DNA from 2 places in the Nocardioides sp. NPDC101246 genome. Region 1 is predicted to be linked to the other one. Evidence: riboswitches for the same ligand, from Rfam matches in the RefSeq annotation. Region 1 holds a riboswitch; the other holds the start of a gene.

Region 1 (9,092 bases):
GAGGTGCAGATCACCTCGGTCACCGACCGCGTCTTCTACGCCAACCTGGTCTTCGCCTCGGGCGTCGAGGTGAGCGCTCGGCCTTCTGACTCGATCGCGCTGGCGCTGCGGACGGGGACCAAGATCGTGGTCTCGGACGAGGTCCTCGACGAGGCGGGGCTCGCTGTCCCGGCCGAGCAGGAGGACGAGATCGAGAAGTTCCGCGAGTTCCTCGACGAGATCACGCCCGAGGACTTCGAGTCCCACTGACGGAAACCCTCAAGTTCAACCTGAGGGTTAGCCCCGGCGACACGCCGGAGGGGTTCTTTGACCAGGGCCCTTGCGACGCTTACCTTGTAGTTGTCTCTGTTGTAACTCCAACGATGTGGTCCCCCCGCCGCAGCCGTTCATTCCCCGAGTGGAGTTACGCGCAACGGAGTAGACGATGGAGGACATCGTGTTCGACCACGAGCAGAAGCCCGGCCACGGCGCCGACGACGCGCAACGCGCGGCGGAGCAGGCTGACGAGCAGGGCCTTCTCTTCACCGACGATGTCTCACCCCTGCCGAGCGACACCGGTTACCGCGGCCCGACGGCCTGCAACGCTGCTGGGATCAGCTACCGCCAGCTCGACTACTGGGCCCGCACCGGTCTGGTGGAGCCGAGCGTGCGTGGGGCCACCGGCTCCGGCACCCAGCGGCTCTACTCCTTCCGCGACATCCTGATCCTCAAGGTCATCAAGCGGCTCCTCGACGCCGGGATCTCGCTGCAGCAGATCCGCGCCGCCGTGCAGCACCTGCGTGAGCGCGGCACCGACGACCTGACCCGCGTCACCCTGATGAGCGACGGGGCGTCGGTCTACGAGTGCACCAGCAACGACGAGGTCATCGACCTGCTCCAGGGCGGGCAGGGCGTCTTCGGCATCGCCATCGGTGGCGTCTGGCGCGAGATCGAGGGCACTCTCTCCGAGCTGCCCAGCGAGCGTACGGCCGAGGACGGCGAGCAGGTCGCCTCCGCCTCCGACGAGCTGGCCGCCCGCCGCGCGGCCCGCAACGTCGGGTGATCTAAGACTCAGTCGACATCGGACCCCGAGGTCTCCCGCAAGGCGGGACCTCGGGGTCCTGTCGTTTATGCTGGTGGTGCTGACCATCCCGCACGGGAGAGCTCCTCTCGAAGGAGCGCCGAAGGGGCAATTCCTCCCCGGAAACTCTCAGGCACCCACGACTGTGCGGACCAGGCAACTCTGAAGCGGTGCATCCGCGCGTGACAGAGGGGGAGGGCGTACGAGTTGTCTTACTTAGATGCCCTCAGGAGCCACTGTGTCCGACACGCCCACCCTGTCCGAGCTCGACGCCGCCTCCCCGTTCGTGGAGCGCCACGTCGGACTCTCGGCCGCTGACGAGGCGACCATGCTCGCGCGGCTCGGATACGACTCGGTAGCCGCGATGATGGACGCAGCCGTCCCGGCGGGGATCCGCTCGGTCGAGTCGCTGGACCTGCCGGCCGCGCTGAGCGAGGCCCAGGTCGCGTCGCTGGCACGAGAGATCGCAGCCTCCAACAAGCCCGGCGAGGCGATGATCGGGCTCGGCTACCACGCCACCGTGACGCCGCCGGTCATCCGGCGCAACGTGCTCGAGGACCCGAGCTGGTACACCGCCTACACGCCCTACCAGCCCGAGATCTCCCAGGGCCGCCTCGAGGCGCTCATCAACTTCCAGACCATGGTCGGCGACCTGACCGGCCTGCCGGTGGCCAACTCCTCGCTCCTGGACGAGGGCACCGCGGCCGCCGAGGCGCTGGCGCTGGTGCACCGGGCGAACCGGAAGGGTTCGGGTCCGTTCGTCATCGACGCCGACGCCCTGCCGCAGTCGATCGAGGTCGTGAAGGTGCGCGCCGAGGCGATGGGCCTCGAGGTCGTCGTGGCCGACCTCTCGCAGGGCCTGCCCGAGGGCGACGTGATCGGCGTGCTGGTGCAGTACCCCGGCGCCTCCGGTCGGGTCCCCGATCTCAAGCCGGTCATCGACGCCGCCCATGAGCGGGGTGCGCTCGCCGTCGTCGCCGCCGACCTGCTCGCGCTCACCGTCCTGGAGGCGCCCGGCACCCTCGGCGCCGACGTCGTCGTCGGCTCGACCCAGCGCTTCGGCATCCCGCTCTTCTACGGCGGCCCGCACGCCGGCTACATGGCGGTCCACGAGGGGATCGAGCGGCACCTGCCCGGTCGCCTGGTCGGCGTCTCCGTCGATGCCGAGGGGCGGCCCGCGTACCGCCTCGCTCTGCAGACCCGCGAGCAGCACATCCGCCGCGAGAAGGCGACCTCCAACATCTGCACCGCACAGGTGCTGCTGGCCGTCGGCGCTTCGATGTACGCCGTCTACCACGGCCCCGCCGGGCTGAGGTCGATCGCGACCCGCGCGCACCGCTACGCCGCCGTCCTGGCCGCCGCCCTGAAGTCGGCCGGGCTCCTGCTGGTCTCGGAGACGTTCTTCGACACGCTGGGTGTCACCGTCCCCGGGCGGGCGGCCGATGTCGTCACCGCGGCGCGTCGTTTCGGCGTACACCTTCGTCTCGTGGACGCCGACACCGTCGGCATCTCGACCTCGGAGGCGACCACCCGCTCGACCCTGTCCGCCGTGCTCAACGCCTTCGGAGTCTCGGGCGCGGACCTGGACGAGATCGACCGCACCACGGCCAGCGCGCTGCCCGACGGTCTCCTCCGCACCACCGACTACCTCACCCACGAGGTCTTCAACGCGCACCACAGCGAGACCCAGATGCTGCGCTACCTGCACAAGCTGGCCGCGCGCGACTACGCGCTCGACAAGGGCATGATCCCGCTCGGCTCGTGCACCATGAAGCTCAACGCGACCACCGAGATGGAGCCGATCTCGCTGCCCGGCTTCGCCGACCTGCACCCGTTCGTGCCCGCAGAGGACGCCGCCGGCTACACGCGTCTGGTCGGGGAGCTGGAGGGCTGGCTGGCGGAGGTCACCGGCTACGACGAGGTCTCCATCCAGCCGAACGCCGGCTCGCAGGGCGAGTTCGCAGGCCTGATGGCGATCCGCGGCTACCTGGACGCGCAGGGCGAGGGCCACCGCGACATCTGCCTGATGCCGTCCTCGGCCCATGGCACCAACGCCGCCTCCGCTGCGATGGCGGGGATGAAGGTCCAGGTCGTGAAGTCGACCGAGGACGGCACCGTCGACCTGGACGACCTGCGGGCGAAGCTGGATGACCACGGTGACAAGATCGCCGCGATCATGGTGACCTACCCCTCGACCCACGGGGTCTACGAGGAGGGCATCACCGAGGTCTGCTCGCTGGTGCACGAGGCCGGCGGTCAGGTCTACATCGACGGCGCCAACTTCAACGCGCTCCTGGGCTACGCCAAGCCCGGCGAGTTCGGCGGCGACGTCTCCCACCTCAACCTCCACAAGACCTTCTGCATCCCGCACGGCGGTGGTGGCCCGGGCGTCGGCCCGGTCGCGGTCCGCTCCCACCTGGCGCCCTACCTGCCCTCGCACTCCCTGCACCCCGACACCTCGAAGCGCTCGGGCATCGGTGCGATCTCGGCCGCTCCGTACGGCTCGGCCGGCATCCTGCCGATCTCCTGGGCCTACGTGCGGCTCATGGGCGCGGAGGGTCTGACCCGGGCCACCTCGGCCGCGGTGCTGTCGGCCAACTACGTGGCCTCACGCCTCAACGAGCACTTCCCGGTGCTCTATCGCGGTGAGACCGGCCTGGTCGCGCACGAGTGCATCCTCGACCTGCGGCCGATGACGAAGGAGACCGGGGTCACCGTCGACGACGTCGCCAAGCGGCTCATCGACTACGGCTTCCACGCCCCGACGATGTCGTTCCCGGTCGCCGGCACGCTCATGGTCGAGCCCACCGAGTCCGAGGACCTCGCCGAGCTGGACCGGTTCATCGACGCGATGATCGCGATCAAGGGCGAGGTCGACCGGGTCGCCTCGGGCGAGTGGACCGCCGAGACCTCGGTCCTCCGCGGTGCCCCGCACACCTCCCGCGCCCTCGTCGGCGACTGGGACCGCGCCTACTCCCGCGAGGAGGCCGTCTTCCCGCGTGGCATCGACCCCGACAAGTACTGGCCGCCGGTGGCCCGCATCGACAACACCTACGGCGACCGCAACCTGATCTGCTCCTGCCCGCCGGTGGAGTCCTTCGCCGAGTGACATCACGCCGAGTCGGCTCGTCCTGACCGAAACACCCGCCGAGTCGGCGCGTTATAACGCGCCGACTCGGCGTGGTTTTACGTCAGGACGAGCCGACTCGGCGGCTTTGGCGTGGTCAGCTCAGGGTCATGACGGGCTCGCCGTTGGCGTTGAGGCCGGTGCCGTGGGAGCAGGTGCCGGATCGCGGCGCGCCGGCGTTGTAGGCCTGACGCAGGCAGTTGCGCAGGGCGAGCTGGCCCCAGTAGTTCGGGTGCAGGCTCTCCTGGATGTAGTAGCTGCCGCTCGCCGTGGAGACGGTGCGGATCTGGTTGACCCACTCGGTCTTGTCGACCGCGCCGGTGGCGCGCCAGCTGGACAGGCCCTGCGCCTCGACCAGGCCCACGGTGCTCTCGCACAGCCGGCGTCCGGCGAACGCGCCGGAGACGTTCAGCGTCTTGATGTTGGTCAGCCCGGAGTCGGCCGCCGCACCGGAGATCGCGTTGTTGATGGTCGGCAGGATCGTGTTGTACGCGTAGTCGGCATCGGCGTTCCAGAAGCCGCAGCCGCCGGTGCTCTGCCGCGTGTAGCCCGACTCGCTGTAGCGGTAGACCGAGGAGGTCGCCAGCGGTGAGGGCACGTTCTGGACGATGAGGGTCCAGGCGTTGTCGGCGTAGCCCGCGTTGCGCATGGCCGTGCGTACGTTCTGGAAGGCGGTCGCGATCCGCGCGCGGACCGCGGCGACGTTGCCGGCAGCCATCGCGCTGGTGACCACCGAGTCGTCCTTGCAGTAGTCCTTGAACCACGACGAGGAGGTCAGGAAGTTCTGTACGCACTGGGTGACGATGGCGGCGAAGTTGAAGTCGTTGCCGCCGATGCCGATCGTGACGGCCTTGACGTTGTGGGTCGTTGCGAAGCTCTGCAGCATGAGCGCCTGGCCCTGGTTGCCGCCGCTGGAGTAGAAGTCGACGCCGGGCTTGAAGTAACCGTCGCTGCTGGTGGTCGTGGTGACCATCGAGCCTGAACAGGCCAGGTTGACCCCGCTCACGCCTCCGTCGAGGTAGGCCTCGGCGGCGGTGCTGCGGTGGCACCGGTTGATCGTCTCGGCGGTGTGGGTGGCGTTGTCGAAGTACGTCGCGCTGCCGCCGGCATCGACGAGCGACTCGCTGCTGTTGCTGTTGCCGGCCCAGCGGCCGGCCTCGCCCGAGACGTAGCTGTCACCGACGGTGACCATCCACGGCGTACCGCTGCCGGGGCCGTCGGCGTGCGCTGGTGAGGCCATCAGCGAGGTGGCCGAGAGCAGGGAGGCGGGTAGGAGAAGCGTTGCGGCAACCTTCGCGACGCGAGCGGTGAGACGGGGCACGGAAACCTCCGGTCGAATCTGGGACGGGCTTCCGCGGTGCGGAGCCGCCTCAGATTAGAGACGCAGATCACTCGCTGGAAATGGGTTGGAAGTAATACCTGTCGAGCGTCAGGCAAAGTTTTGCCCGTCGATCCGGGGATACACCTGAGATCTTCCGGTCGCATGGCCCGTCCGGGATAAACCTAGCGGTGGTCAGCCGTCGCAGACCTGCAAGGTCGACCCGCCGCGACCCTTGGTGACCGCGAGCTGGGTGGGGATGCGTTCGCGCATCTCGGTGACGTGGCTGACCACGCCGATGATGCGGCCACCCTCGCGGAGCGTGTCGAGGACGTCGAGTACGTCATCGAGGGTGTCGGCGTCCAGGGAGCCGAAGCCCTCGTCGACGAAGAGCGTGTCGAGCATCTGGCCGCCGGCTTCGTTCATGATCACGTCGGCCAGGCCGAGCGCCAGCGCGAGGGAGACGACGAAGGTCTCGCCGCCCGACAGGGTGGCCGGATCCCGCGACTCGCCGGACCAGTCGTCGCGCACCAACAGCGCGAGGCCACCGCGGCGGTCGCCGGCGCCCTTGGCCGCGGAGTGCTCCAGGGCGTAGCGCTGGTCGCTCATCTTCGCCAGCCGCTCGTTGGCCGCGGCGACGACCTGGGTGAGGCGGTAGGCGACGACGTAGGCCGACAGGCTCATCTGGAGCTGGTTGTCGCTGCTCTTGCCCTCGGCGAAGGAGGCGATCCGGGCGGCGACCTCGAGGTCGTCGCGTACGGGAGCCCAGGCCGAGAGCGCGCTCGTGAGGTCGCGTTGCAGGGAGTCGAGGCGAGCGGCCCGGTTGGCGGCGGTGTCGGCCGCCGAGCGGGCGGCGTCAGCGGCATCGGCGGCCTTGCGGTGGGCGGTGGCAAGCGTCGGCAGGTCCGGCTCGTCGGTGGCCAGGACCTCGGCGGCGCCGGGGGAGTCGAGCGTCGCGCGGGCGGCCGCCAGGCTGTCGGCGTACGTCTTGATCTGGCTGTTCAGCGCCGCGACCCGCTCCGGCGCCAGCGCGGCGGCGAGGGCGCTGTGGGGGGTGTCGAAGCCTGCCCGGACGGCGGTGGCGGTGAGGGTGCGCTCGGCCCCGGCGAGCGCTTCGGCGGCGCGGGTGGCCGCTTCGAGCCGCTCGAGGCTCGTGGTCGCCGCGCGGTGGTCGCGCTCGAGCGTGGTGAGCAGGGTGTCGAGATCCGGGTGGTCGCCGCGGACGTCGGTCAGCTGCTCCTCGAGACGCTCGCGCTCCTCGGTGAGGTGGCGCAGCGCGGTCTCGAGCTCGGCGGTGCGGGTCTCCAGCTCGGCCCGGAGCGTGGCCGAGCGGGCCCGGGTCTCTTCGGCGGCGGCGAGCTCGGCGCGCAGGCTCGGCTCGCGGGCGGCCGTGCGCTCCAGGACGGCCAGACGCTCGGCCATCGACGCACCCGGCTCCTCGGTCTCCCCGGCAGCCTCCTGGGCGAGCTGCAGACGGGTGGTGAGGTCGCGCACGTGCTGGTCGCGGGCGTGCTCCTCGGCGCTGGCGTTGTCGTAGGTCGCCTGGGCCGCCTTCTCGGCCGCGGCGTCGGGGGCGCCGTCGGCGGGGGAGGCCTTGTGAGGGTGCTCGTGGGACCCGCACACCGGGCAGTCCGCGCCGACGGCGAGCGCTCCGGCGAGCTCGGCGGCGATGCCGTCCAGCCGGGCCTGGCGTACGTCGAGATAGCGGGTGCGCGCCTCCATGGCGGCCGTCCGGGCCGACTCGTGCCTGGCTCGGGCGTCGTGGAGCGCCTGGGTCAGCCGGCGGACCTCGGTGACCGCGGCGACCTGGGCGCGCAGCACCGGGATCGCCGCGACGGCCTCGGTGGCCGCCGCGAGGTCCGCTGCGAGGGCCTCGGCCTGTTGCGGCAGCTCCTCGGCGAGCCGGGCCTGTTCGCGGGTCTGGGTGAGGAGGCGCTCGCGTCGGGTGCCGGTGGCCGCGAGCTCGCGGGTGACCTCGCTCAGACGCCGCTGGACCGGCACCAGGGCGCGGGCCTGCGCGAGCCGGGCCGAGATCCGGTCCACAGCCGCCTTGGCATCGGTGACGGTCAGGTCGCTCGGGGCGAGCGAGGCGGCTCTGGCGTGCTCGCGCCGTGCCTGGTCGGTGAGCTCGCTGACCCCGGCCACGGCCTCGGCCCGCTGGGCGGACTCGACGCGGCGTACGCGTTCCTCCTGCTCCTCGGCCGCTGCGACCAGACGGCTCTCGGCGGCGGCAGCGGCCCGGAGACCGCGCTGCTTCTCGGCCATCGCGCGGGCGGCGTCGAGAGCGGCCAGGGTCTCCGACTCGGCGGCCAGGGCCTCCATCGCGGCGCCGGAGGTGACGGCCTGGGACTCGGTGGCCTCCTCGGCCAGAGCGCGGGCCCAGGTGGCGATCGCGCCGTCGCCGGCGGGGAGGCCGAGGTCGTGGACGTCCCAGTCGTCGGGGAGCGTGACGGCCGCGGTCTCGCTGATCCGGCTGACCACCTCCGCGACACCGGCGTTGAGCTCCTCCGAACGCCGCCGGAGCTCGACGCGACGCTCACGCAGCCAGCGCTCGACATCGGCGAAGCGCTCGGTGCGGAAGAGCCGCTCGAGCAGCCGCTTGCGCTCCTCGGCGCTGGAGCGGAGGAACGCCTGGAAGCGGCCCTGAGGGAGCATCGCGACCTGCACGAACTGGGTCAACGTCATGCCGAGTAGGTCCGAGACCAGGTGGCCGGCCTCGTCGAGGCGGGTGGTGAGGGTGCGCCACTCCTCGCCGACCTGCTCCATGAGCACGACCGAGGCCTGCTGGGTCGTGGTGCCGGAGCCGCGCCGCTTGGGCCGCTCCCAGGAGGGGGAGCGGGTGATCCGGAAGCGTCGCTGGGCCAGCGTCGCCTCCAGGACGACCCGGGTCGCGACCTCGGCCGGGGCCCGGTCGCTGCGCAACCGCTTCGCGACCGAACGGTCTCCGGGGACGTCGCCGTAGAGCGCGAAGCAGACCGCGTCCAGGACGCTCGTCTTCCCGGCTCCGGTGGCACCGGAGAGCAGGAAGAGCCCCGCCTCGGAGAGCTGGTCGAAGTCGACGCTCACCGTGCCCGTGAACGGGCCGAACGCGGCGACCTCCAGGTGGTGAAGGCGCATCAGAAGAGCACCTCGAGCCACTCCTCTTCCTCGGCGCCGCCGGAGCGCGAGTCGAGCGAGTCGACCTCGGGGTCCTCACAGCAGGCGTCCACGGCGGTCTGCAGCAGCGCCAGCTCGGCCTTGGCCGCGGGCTCGCCGCGAAGCTCGGCGACGAACTCGGTGACCAGGTCGATGTCACGTCGCGGCCGGGACGGGTCGGGCTGGGACAGGGCACCCAGGACGGGCGCGGTCGACTCGAACCCCAGGACGAGCGTGTGCGGGAAGCGACGGCGCAGGCGCTCCATCGCCTGCGCGGGGCGGATCCGGTCGGTCAGGGTGATCTGCAGCCAGGAGGTCTCGTGCACCTCGTGGCGCGGGTCGCTCAGCAGCTCCTCGAGGGTGCCGCGCAGCCGGGCGAGCTTGCGCGGGACCGGGGCTTCGACGAACTCGCTCGCCACGAAGCCGGACTCGTCGAGGTCGATGAGCCAGGA
Region 2 (9,092 bases), on a different contig from region 1:
GAACGGCGAGAACTCACCGGCGATGCCCTCAATGACGTCAGCGAGGCGGGCAGTCTCGTCGTTATCATCAGCGATCGGCAGGATGTCGACCTCGATCGACATGGTCGCGTCAGCCGGCAACTCAGTCTCATCAAATGATCCGAGGATCGACTGCGAGCCGACGACGATCACCGCAGGATGGCCGATGATCTGGCATGCCGTGCGGATCGCGTGCTCCAACTGATCGCGACGCATCAGCTGGCCTCGGCAAGTTCCTCGAGGACATGGAGACGGTCACGCTCACTGAGCAGGCCGCCCATGGGCGAGACCTCACGCATCTCGATGGAGTCGCGGTCGAGGCCGGTCATGACACGCTGCAGGCCGCGTACGTCCTCGTGGTCCACCAGCGAGGTCCAGCGCTCGAGGTTTCGCTCGTGGGGCTGCCCGCTGACGTTGCGGCGGAGGTGGTCGAGGCGTCGCTCGATCCTCGGCTTCCACTCACGCAGCGTCGTCGAGGTGAGGTCACCCGAGAGGCGTCGATGAAGCATCCACGAGCGACGTTCGGAGCGTGTCAGGTCGGGCGTGATGGGGCGGCGTACGACCTCGAGACGCCAGCCCATACAGGACAGCAGGCGATCGAGGTTGTCGTCGCTCAGGTCGACCTTGCCGGAGAGGAACTGGCTGATGCTCGGCTGATGCACACCACTGGTGCGAGACAGCGTCGACTGGGTGGTGCCCGTCTCGAGCATCACCTCGCGCAGGATCTCTCCACGTGACGACATGACTCGATTATAGCAAGGCCTACTATGAAGCGCCTTGCCTCAGCACTCGATCACGTTGACCGCGAGGCCGCCGCGGGAGGTCTCCTTGTACTTGATCTTCATGTCGGCCCCGGTCTCGCGCATCGTCTTCAGCGCCTTATCGAGGCTGACCTTGTGGGAGCCGTCGCCGTTGAGGGCGAGGCGGGCGGCGTTGATGGCCTTCACGCTGGCGATGGCGTTGCGCTCGATGCACGGGATCTGCACCAGGCCACCGACGGGGTCGCAGGTGAGGCCCAGGTTGTGCTCGATCCCGACCTCGGCGGCGTTCTCGACCTGCTCCGGGCTGCCGCCGAGCACCTCGCACAGGGCACCAGCGGCCATCGCGCAGGCCGAGCCGACCTCGCCCTGACAGCCGACCTCGGCCCCGGAGATCGAGGCGTTCGTCTTGCACAGGATGCCGATCGCGGCCGCGGTGAGCAGGAACCGGACGATGCCGTCCTCGATCGCGGCCTCGTCCAGCCCGGCGTCGGGCGCCACGAAACGTACCCAGTAGTGCAGGACGGCGGGCACGATGCCGGCCGCGCCGTTGGTGGGAGCGGTGACGACCCGGCCGCCCGAGGCGTTCTCCTCGTTCACCGCCAGGGCGAACAGGTTGACCCAGTCCATGACCCGGAAGGGGTCCTGGGCGCCGGCCCCGGAGGCCAGGTCGCGGTAGAGCAGCGGCGCCCGCCGCGGGACACGCAGACCCCCAGGAAGTACGCCGTCGGTGACCGGGTCACGGTCGCAGCCGGCCTGTACGCAGGCCGCCATCACCCGCCAGATCTCCAGGAGACCGGCGCGGATCTCGTCAGGCGTACGCCAGGTGAGCTCGTTGGCGAGCATGAGGTCGGAGACCCGGAGCCTCTCGCGCTCACAGGTTTCGAGCAGCTCGGCGCCGGTGGTGAAGGGGTACCGGATCGGCGAGTGGTCCGGCGCGACCCGGGCGGCGCCCGAGGCGTGCTCGTCGACCACGAAGCCGCCGCCGACGGAGTAGTAGGTGCGCTCCCGCCAGATCTGCCCCGAGGCGTCGTAGGCGGTGAACACCATGCCGTTGGGGTGGCCCGGCAGGCTCTTGCGCCGGTGCATCACCAGGTCGGTGTCGACGTCGAACCGGATCGGCCGGTGCCCGCCCAGCGACAGCTCCCGGCGCTCCCGGATGGCCGCCACCCGCCCGGACGAGGCTCGGGTGTCGACGGTCGCCGGCTCCTCCCCCTCGAGGCCGAGCAGTACCGCGCCCGCCGATCCATGCCCGTGCCCGGTCGCGCCGAGCGACCCGAACAGCTCGGCCTTCACCCGCGTGACCGCGTCCAGCTGGACGTCCTCGGCGAGGCCGTCGACGAAGGTCTTCGCGGCCCGCATCGGGCCGACGGTGTGCGAGGAGGACGGCCCGATCCCGATCGAGTAGAGGTCGAAGGCGCTCAAGGCCATCGCCACGGCCGTGGATCCGCTGAGGTCAGCGGTCACCACAGGTCATTCCTCGATCAGAGCGTCGTAGGCCGCGGCGTCGAGGAGCTCGGGAGCGCCCGTGACACGCATCTCGAAGAGCCAGCCGGCCCCGAACGGGTCGCTGTTGATCAGCGCCGGGTCCTCGACGACGGCCGCGTTGATCTCGAGGATCTCACCGTCGGCGGGTGCGAAGAGGTCGCTGACCGACTTCGTCGACTCCAGCTCGCCGCAGCTCTCTCCCCCGGTGATCTTGCTGCCCACCTCGGGCAGCTCGACGAAGACGATGTCACCCAGCGCCTCGGTGGCGAAGGCGGTGACACCGACGCGCGCGACGTCGCCGCGGGTCTCGATCCACTCGTGCTCGGCGGTGTACGTCAGGTGGGTCGGGTTGCTCATGGCGGTGCTCATCTCTCGGCTCATTTCTTGGAGTAGAAGGGAAGGTCGACGATCTGGGCGTCCTCGTGGCTGCCGCGCACGACGACCTGGACCTTGGTGCCGACGGCGGCGAGGTCGGGCCGGACGTACGCCATCGCGATGGGACGTCCGAGAGTCGGCGACGGGGAGCCGCTGGTGACGGTGCCGACCTCCTCACCGGTGTCCGGGTCCACGACGGTGTAGCCGGCCCGCGGCGACCGGCGCCCGGCGGCCACCAGACCGACGAGCACGCTGCGCGGGCCCTCTTCGCGGCGTACGGCCAGGGCGTCGTCGCCGACGAAGCCGTCGGGCTTGTCGAAGGAGACGACCCGGCCGAGGCCGGCCTCGAAGGGCGTCGTCTCGCGGTTGAGCTCGTGGCCGTAGAGCGGCATGCCGGCCTCGAGCCGGAGCGTGTCGCGGCAGGCGAGCCCGGCGGGCAGCAGCCCGTGCGGCGTACCTGCCTCGGTGATGGCCTCCCAGACAGCAGCGGCCGACGCCGGTGCGCAGTAAACCTCGAAGCCGTCCTCGCCGGTGTAGCCGGTGCGCGCGAGGAGGACATCGACACCGGCGACCGTGCCGGCGTCGATGGCGTAGTACTTCAGGGACGGGACGTCGAGGTCGGTCAGGGCCGCGACGATCGCCGCCGAGGCGGGACCCTGGACCGCGATCAGCGCCCACTCCGCGGAGGCGTCCCGGACCACGGTGTCGCAGCCGCGGGCCCGCTCGACCAGGGCCGGAGCGACCACGTCGACGTTGCTCGCGTTGGCGACGACCAGGTAGCGCTCCTGCTCGAGCCGGTAGACGACCAGGTCGTCGATGATGCCGCCGTCCTCGGCGCAGACCATGGAGTAGCGGGCGCGGCCGATGCCGATCGCCGAGGGCCTGCCGACCAGGGCACGGTCGAGAGCGCGTCCCGCCTCGGGACCGGTCACCTCGATCTCACCCATGTGGGACAGGTCGAAGAGGCCCGCGGTGGTGCGTACCGCATGGTGCTCGGCGGTCTCCGAGCCGTAGCGGACCGGCATGCTCCAGCCGGCGAAGTCGGTGAACGAGGCGCCGAGCGCCTGGTGGATCTCGTGCAGAGGGGTAGGGACGGGTGAGGTCATGTGCGGGAGGCTCCCTGCTGATGGGTGCCGCAGCCGCGGCACCCGTGGACGGGTGACCTCCCCGCTCTGTCATCGCTACCTGAGAGCTTCACCGCCCGCAGGGGCGGTTTGCACCGTGGGTGCAGGATCCTCGGATCCTGTCTTTCCAGAGGTCGCCTCACCGCAGCGGTCATGGGGCCTGAGAGATTCTGGGGAGGTTTGCTCCTTCGGCGCCTCACCCCGGATGGGCAAGGACTCTCCCGCTGAGGTTCGAGTGGCGGATGTGAAGTTGTGCGGCAAACCTAGGTCTGCCCACCTCGGCCGTCAAGATCTGACGACCTACGATGGCCCGATGCCACCGACCAGCGCCAGCAACCGGGTTCCCGTGGTCATCCTGACCGGCCATCTCGGGTCGGGGAAGACCACGCTGCTCAACCATCTGCTGCGCCAGCCCGGCGCCCGCGTCGGCGTGGTCGTCAACGACTTCGGCGACATCAACGTCGACGCCGGCCTCGTCACCGGGCAGGTCGACGAGCCTGCCTCGATCGCCGGCGGCTGCCTGTGCTGCCTGCCGGACGCCGGCGGTCTCGACGACGCCCTCGAGAAGCTCACCCACCCGCGGCTCGCGCTCGACGTCGTCATCGTCGAGGCCAGCGGGATCGCCGAGCCCGGCACGCTGGCCCGGCTGGTCCGGTTCAGCGGTGTCGAGCGGGTACGCCGCGGTGGGCTCATCGAGGTCGTCGACGCCTCCGCCTACTTCGACACCCTCGATGACGGCCGGGGCCCGGCGCCGGTCCGGTTCGCGGCCGCCTCGCTGGTCGTGGTCAACAAGACCGACCTGCTGCCCGTCTCGTCCCGGGACGAGACGTTGACCCGCATCGAGCGGCGCGTGCGGGAGCACAACCCCGAGGTCCACATCGCGTACGCCGTCGGCGGCCGTATCGACCCGCGGCTCGTCTACGACGCCGCGGTGCCCGAGGACCCGCCCGAGGAGCTGCCGATCGCCGCGCTGCTGCGCGAGGCGGCCGCGGACCACGAGGCCCATCAGCACGCCCGCGCGGTCACCGTGACGACGCCGGGCACCATCGAGCCGGCTCGTCTGGTCGACCTGCTCGAGGAGCCGCCGGCGACGGCGTACCGGGTCAAGGGGACCGTCTCCGTCGCGACCGGCCAGGGACCGCGAAGCTACCAGGTGAACCTGGTCGGACGCAGCGCCCATGTCGCCGCCGCGCGGACCTCCGACGCGGCGAGCGAGCTCGTGGCCATCGGCCTGGAGCTCGAGACCGACCCGGTCCGGCAGCGCCTCACCGACGCCCTCGCCCCGGCCGAACGGCCGAGCACCGAGGGCCTTCGCCGGCTCCGCCAGCTGGTCCGGGTCAGCCTCTGACCAGCGGAATCATCCCGCGCGGCGGACAATCCGTTCCATGTCGGTGATGATCACCGAGCGCGACTCCAGCTTGACCCAGCCCTTGGCAGCGAAGTCGGCGAGCGCCTTGTTGACCGTCTCCCGAGCCGCGCCCACCAGCTGCGCGAGCTCCTCCTGGGTCAGGTCGTGGCGTACGCGGAGGCCTTCCTCGGTCTGCTCACCGAACCTCTCGGCGAGGTCGAGCAGCGCCTTCGCCACCCGGCGGGGTGCGTCGGAGAAGACCAGGTCACCGATCACGTCGTTGGCCCGGCGAAGGCGGCCCGACAGCAGGGCGAGCAGCCCACGGGTCACGCTCGGGCGCCCGTCGAGCAGGCCCAGCAGGTCGTCATGCGACAGCGAGGCGAGCTCGACGTGGTCGGTGACGGCCGTGACCGTGGAGGAGCGCCGACCGGGGTCGAAGAGCGAGAGCTCGCCGAACACCTGGCCCGGCCCCAGGATCGCCAGCAGGCTGTCCTGCCCGTTGGCCGCGGCACGGCTCAGCTTCACCTTGCCGTCCACGACCGCGTAGAGCCTGTCGGCGGCGTCGCCCTCGTGGAACAACACCTCGCCGCGCCGCAGGCGTGTCTGACCCATCGTCGCGAGCAGCGCCGTCATCGACTCGTCGTCCAGCTCGCTGAAAAGCGGTGCGTGCCGAAGCACGTCTTGATCCATTACCCAGGCGCTCCTGTCATTGCTTTACCGAAGACATCAGCCTAGCCAGATCCGGGCCCTCCACATCGGTTGTGTGTCCCGCATCGCACCCCTGTCGAGTGCGTTCTTCGCCACACCGGACAATGCGGGAAGCCTCGGCGACCCGGCGTGGTTGACCCTGGTGTGAAGCTCTCCATGCTGGACCGGTCCCGCACCCGGGTGGGGTACGCCGAGGGCGCTGCGCTGACTCACACGATCGAGCGGGCGGTGGCGGCCGAGCGGCTCGGCTATCACCGGTTCTGGGTCGCCGAGCACCACGCGGTGCCGGGGATCGCGTCGGGGTCGCCGCCGGTGCTGCTCGGTGCGCTCGGCGCGCACACGTCCACGATCCGGCTCGGGTCGGGCGGGGTGATGCTGCCGCACCATCAGCCGCTGGTCGTCGCCGAGCAGTTCCTGATGCTCGACGCCCTCTATCCGGGCCGTCTCGACCTGGGGGTCGGGCGCACCCTGGGCTTCACCGCACCCGTACGCCGCGCCCTGCGGCAGGATCTCGACGACCCGGACACGTTCGCCGAGGACATCGAGGAGCTCCGCGGGTATCTCGACCGCACCGCGGCGGTCACCGCCCGCCCGGCCGCCGCTCACCAGATCCCGATGTTCGTGCTCGCTACCGGACGCGGGGTCGCGCTCGCCTCCCGGCTCGGGCTGCCGGTCGTCGTGGGCGGTCCGGTGCTCGACAGCCCGCGGCTGGACGAGCTGCTGGGGGCGTACCGGAAGGACTTCCGGCCCTCCCCGCGAGCGACCGAGCCTTCGGTGATGATCTCTGTCGACGTGCTCGTCGCCGACACCGACGCCGAGGCCGCCGAGCTCGCTCTTCCGGAGGCGTGGGCGATGGCCAGGTCGCGGCAGACCGGCGAGTTCGGTCGGCTCGAGCCGGTCCTTTCGATCCGGGACCAGGCCTGGACGAACCAGGTGCGCGAACGGGTCGAGGCACACCTCGCACGGACGACCGCGGGGTCGGCCGAGACCGTCCGGCGCCGGCTCGACCAGCTCGCCGAGGCCACCGGGGCCGACGAACTCCTCGCCTTCACCTCGACCTATGACCGCGACGCCCAGCTCTCCTCCGACGCCGCGCTCGCCGAGATCATGACCGGGATGCCTACCCGGTCCCGGAGCTAGTCGACAGGGTGTGGGCGGCCTCCAGGAGGAGGCGGCCGAGCTCAGCCTGGCGCGGCGGGGCGAGGCGGGCCTCGATGCCGGTGATGCTCAGCGCTCCGTACGGCTGGCCGTGGGCGTCGAAGACGGCGGCACCCAGACCCCAGCTGCCGACCACGATGAGGCCCGGGTTGACCGCGAAGCCGCGCTCACGGGTCGCGGCGATGCGCTTTCGCAGAGCGGACGCCGAGTGCTCCTCGCCGTAGGTGGGAACCAGATCGGTGCGGGCCAGGTAGGCCTCGCGGCGCGACTCGGGCATGAGGGCCAGGATCGCCAGGCCGGCCGAGGCGACGCCGAGCGGGAACCGGATCCCCTCGTGGAGGACATGGGAGCGGATCGGGAAGCTGCCGTCCTCGCGCAGGACGCAGACGGTCTCGTCGCCGCGCCGGATCGAGAAGAACGCGCTCTCCCCCGTCTCCCGGGCGATCCTCAGCACCGCCGCCCGGGCCGCCGGGGTGATGTCGTGGCGGGTGGTCGCGGCGGCGCCGAGCAGGAAGCACTCCGGGCCCAGGTGCCAGGCGCCGGTGTCGTTGTCGCGCTCGACCAGCCCCTCCTCCTGCAGCGCGCTGAGCAGCCGATGGGCGGTCGGACGCGGGATGGCGGCGGTCGTCGCGAGCTGGGTGGTCGTCGCGCCCTCCGGCTCGCGCGCGGCGAGCAGCCGCAGCAGGTGTGCACTGCGGCGGATGACGCTGGGACCAGGTTCCATGAGATGTACGATAAACGACGTCCACTCAGCGGACGCATCTGCGGCGGCGGGGTCGTTGATCGAGAGATCGAGCGTGAAATCGCGCTCACCTATTGACCGAACCCACCGCCCGTCCTTGACTGATCATCATGGACAAGGTCATCTCCTCAGCCGCCGAGGCGGTCGCGGACATCCCGAACGGAGCGACCCTCACGGTCGGCGGCTTCGGGTTGTGCGGCATCCCCTCGGTGCTCATCAATGCTCTGCTCGAGGCCGGCGTGACCGACCTCGAGGTGGTCTCCAACAACGCCGGTGTCGACGACTGGGGCCTGGGCCTGCTGCTCGGCGCCGGCCGCCTGCGCCGGGTCGTCGCCTCGTACGTCGGTGAGAACAAGGAGTTCGCGCGGCAGTATCTCTCCGGCGACCTCGAGGTCGAGCTGACCCCGCAGGGCACGCTCGCCGAGCGGATGCGCGCGGGCGGCTCCGGCATCGCCGCGTTCTACACCCGCACCGGCGTCGGCACGCAGGTGGCGCAGGGCGGGCTGCCGTGGAAGTACGACGACGCCGGCAACGTCATCAAGACCTCTCCCGAGAAGCCGGTGATGACCTTCGAGACGCCCGAGGGCGAGCGGGAGTTCGTCCTGGAGGAGGCCATCGTCGCCGACTTCGGCATCGTCCGCGCATGGAAGGGCGACCGCCACGGCAACCTCGTCTTCAAGGACTCCGCCCGCAACTTCAACCCGCTGGCCGCGATGGCCGGGCAGATCACGATCGCGGAGGTCGAGGAGCTCGTCGAGCCCGGCGAGCTGGCGCCGAACGACATCCACCTTCCGGGGGTCTACGTGCACCGCGTGGTGGCGTTGACGCCGGAGCGGGCCGCCGACAAGCGGATCGAGAAGAGGACGGTGCGCTGAGATGGCATGGACACGTGAAGAGATGGCCGCCCGCGCCGCCGCGGAGCTCGCCGACGGCGACTACGTCAACCTCGGCATCGGGCTGCCGACGCTGGTGCCCAACTACGTCCCCGACGACGTCGAGCTCGTGCTGCAGAGCGAGAACGGCATCCTCGGCACCGGCGCCTACCCGACCGAGGACGCCGTCGACCCGGACCTGATCAACGCCGGCAAGGAGACGGTCACCGTACGCAAGGGGGCCAGCTTCTTCGACTCCGCGACCAGCTTCGGGATGATCCGCTCCGGCAAGATCGACGCCGCGATCCTCGGGGCCATGCAGGTCTCCGCGGGCGGCGACCTGGCCAACTGGATGATCCCCGGCAAGATGGTCAAGGGCATGGGCGGCGCGATGGACCTCGTCCACGGCGCCAAGAAGGTCGTCGTGCTGATGGAGCACGTCGCCCGCGACGGCTCCTACAAGATCGTCGAGGAGTGCTCGCTTCCCTACACCGGTCTCGG

The links. A riboswitch is a leader RNA that binds a small molecule or an ion and turns the genes downstream of it on or off. The one in region 1 is predicted to bind glycine.
Region 2: another riboswitch for glycine. It lies ahead of gcvT (glycine cleavage system aminomethyltransferase GcvT); the one in region 1 lies ahead of gcvP (aminomethyl-transferring glycine dehydrogenase).

The regions. Positions count from the first base shown of each region.
Region 1 is NZ_JBIWNX010000021.1:73,249-82,340, reverse strand. Features, by position in the region: gene ACIRON_RS28410 (bifunctional nuclease family protein) at 1-249, shown strand, start outside; gene ACIRON_RS28405 (MerR family transcriptional regulator) at 425-1,042, shown strand; glycine riboswitch at 1,126-1,216, shown strand; gene gcvP (aminomethyl-transferring glycine dehydrogenase) at 1,281-4,169, shown strand; gene ACIRON_RS28395 (hypothetical protein) at 4,285-5,508, opposite strand; gene ACIRON_RS28390 (AAA family ATPase) at 5,701-8,622, opposite strand; gene ACIRON_RS28385 (exonuclease SbcCD subunit D) at 8,622-9,092, opposite strand, start outside.
Region 2 is NZ_JBIWNX010000014.1:113,196-122,287, forward strand. Features, by position in the region: gene ACIRON_RS23880 (DUF6036 family nucleotidyltransferase) at 1-234, opposite strand, end outside; gene ACIRON_RS23885 (helix-turn-helix domain-containing protein) at 234-761, opposite strand; gene ACIRON_RS23890 (L-serine ammonia-lyase) at 801-2,207, opposite strand; gene gcvH (glycine cleavage system protein GcvH) at 2,250-2,621, opposite strand; gene gcvT (glycine cleavage system aminomethyltransferase GcvT) at 2,642-3,745, opposite strand; glycine riboswitch at 3,902-3,997, opposite strand; gene ACIRON_RS23905 (CobW family GTP-binding protein) at 4,077-5,111, shown strand; gene ACIRON_RS23910 (Crp/Fnr family transcriptional regulator) at 5,121-5,801, opposite strand; gene ACIRON_RS23915 (LLM class flavin-dependent oxidoreductase) at 5,949-6,959, shown strand; gene ACIRON_RS23920 (IclR family transcriptional regulator) at 6,940-7,701, opposite strand; gene ACIRON_RS23925 (CoA transferase subunit A) at 7,830-8,594, shown strand; gene ACIRON_RS23930 (3-oxoacid CoA-transferase subunit B) at 8,596-9,092, shown strand, end outside.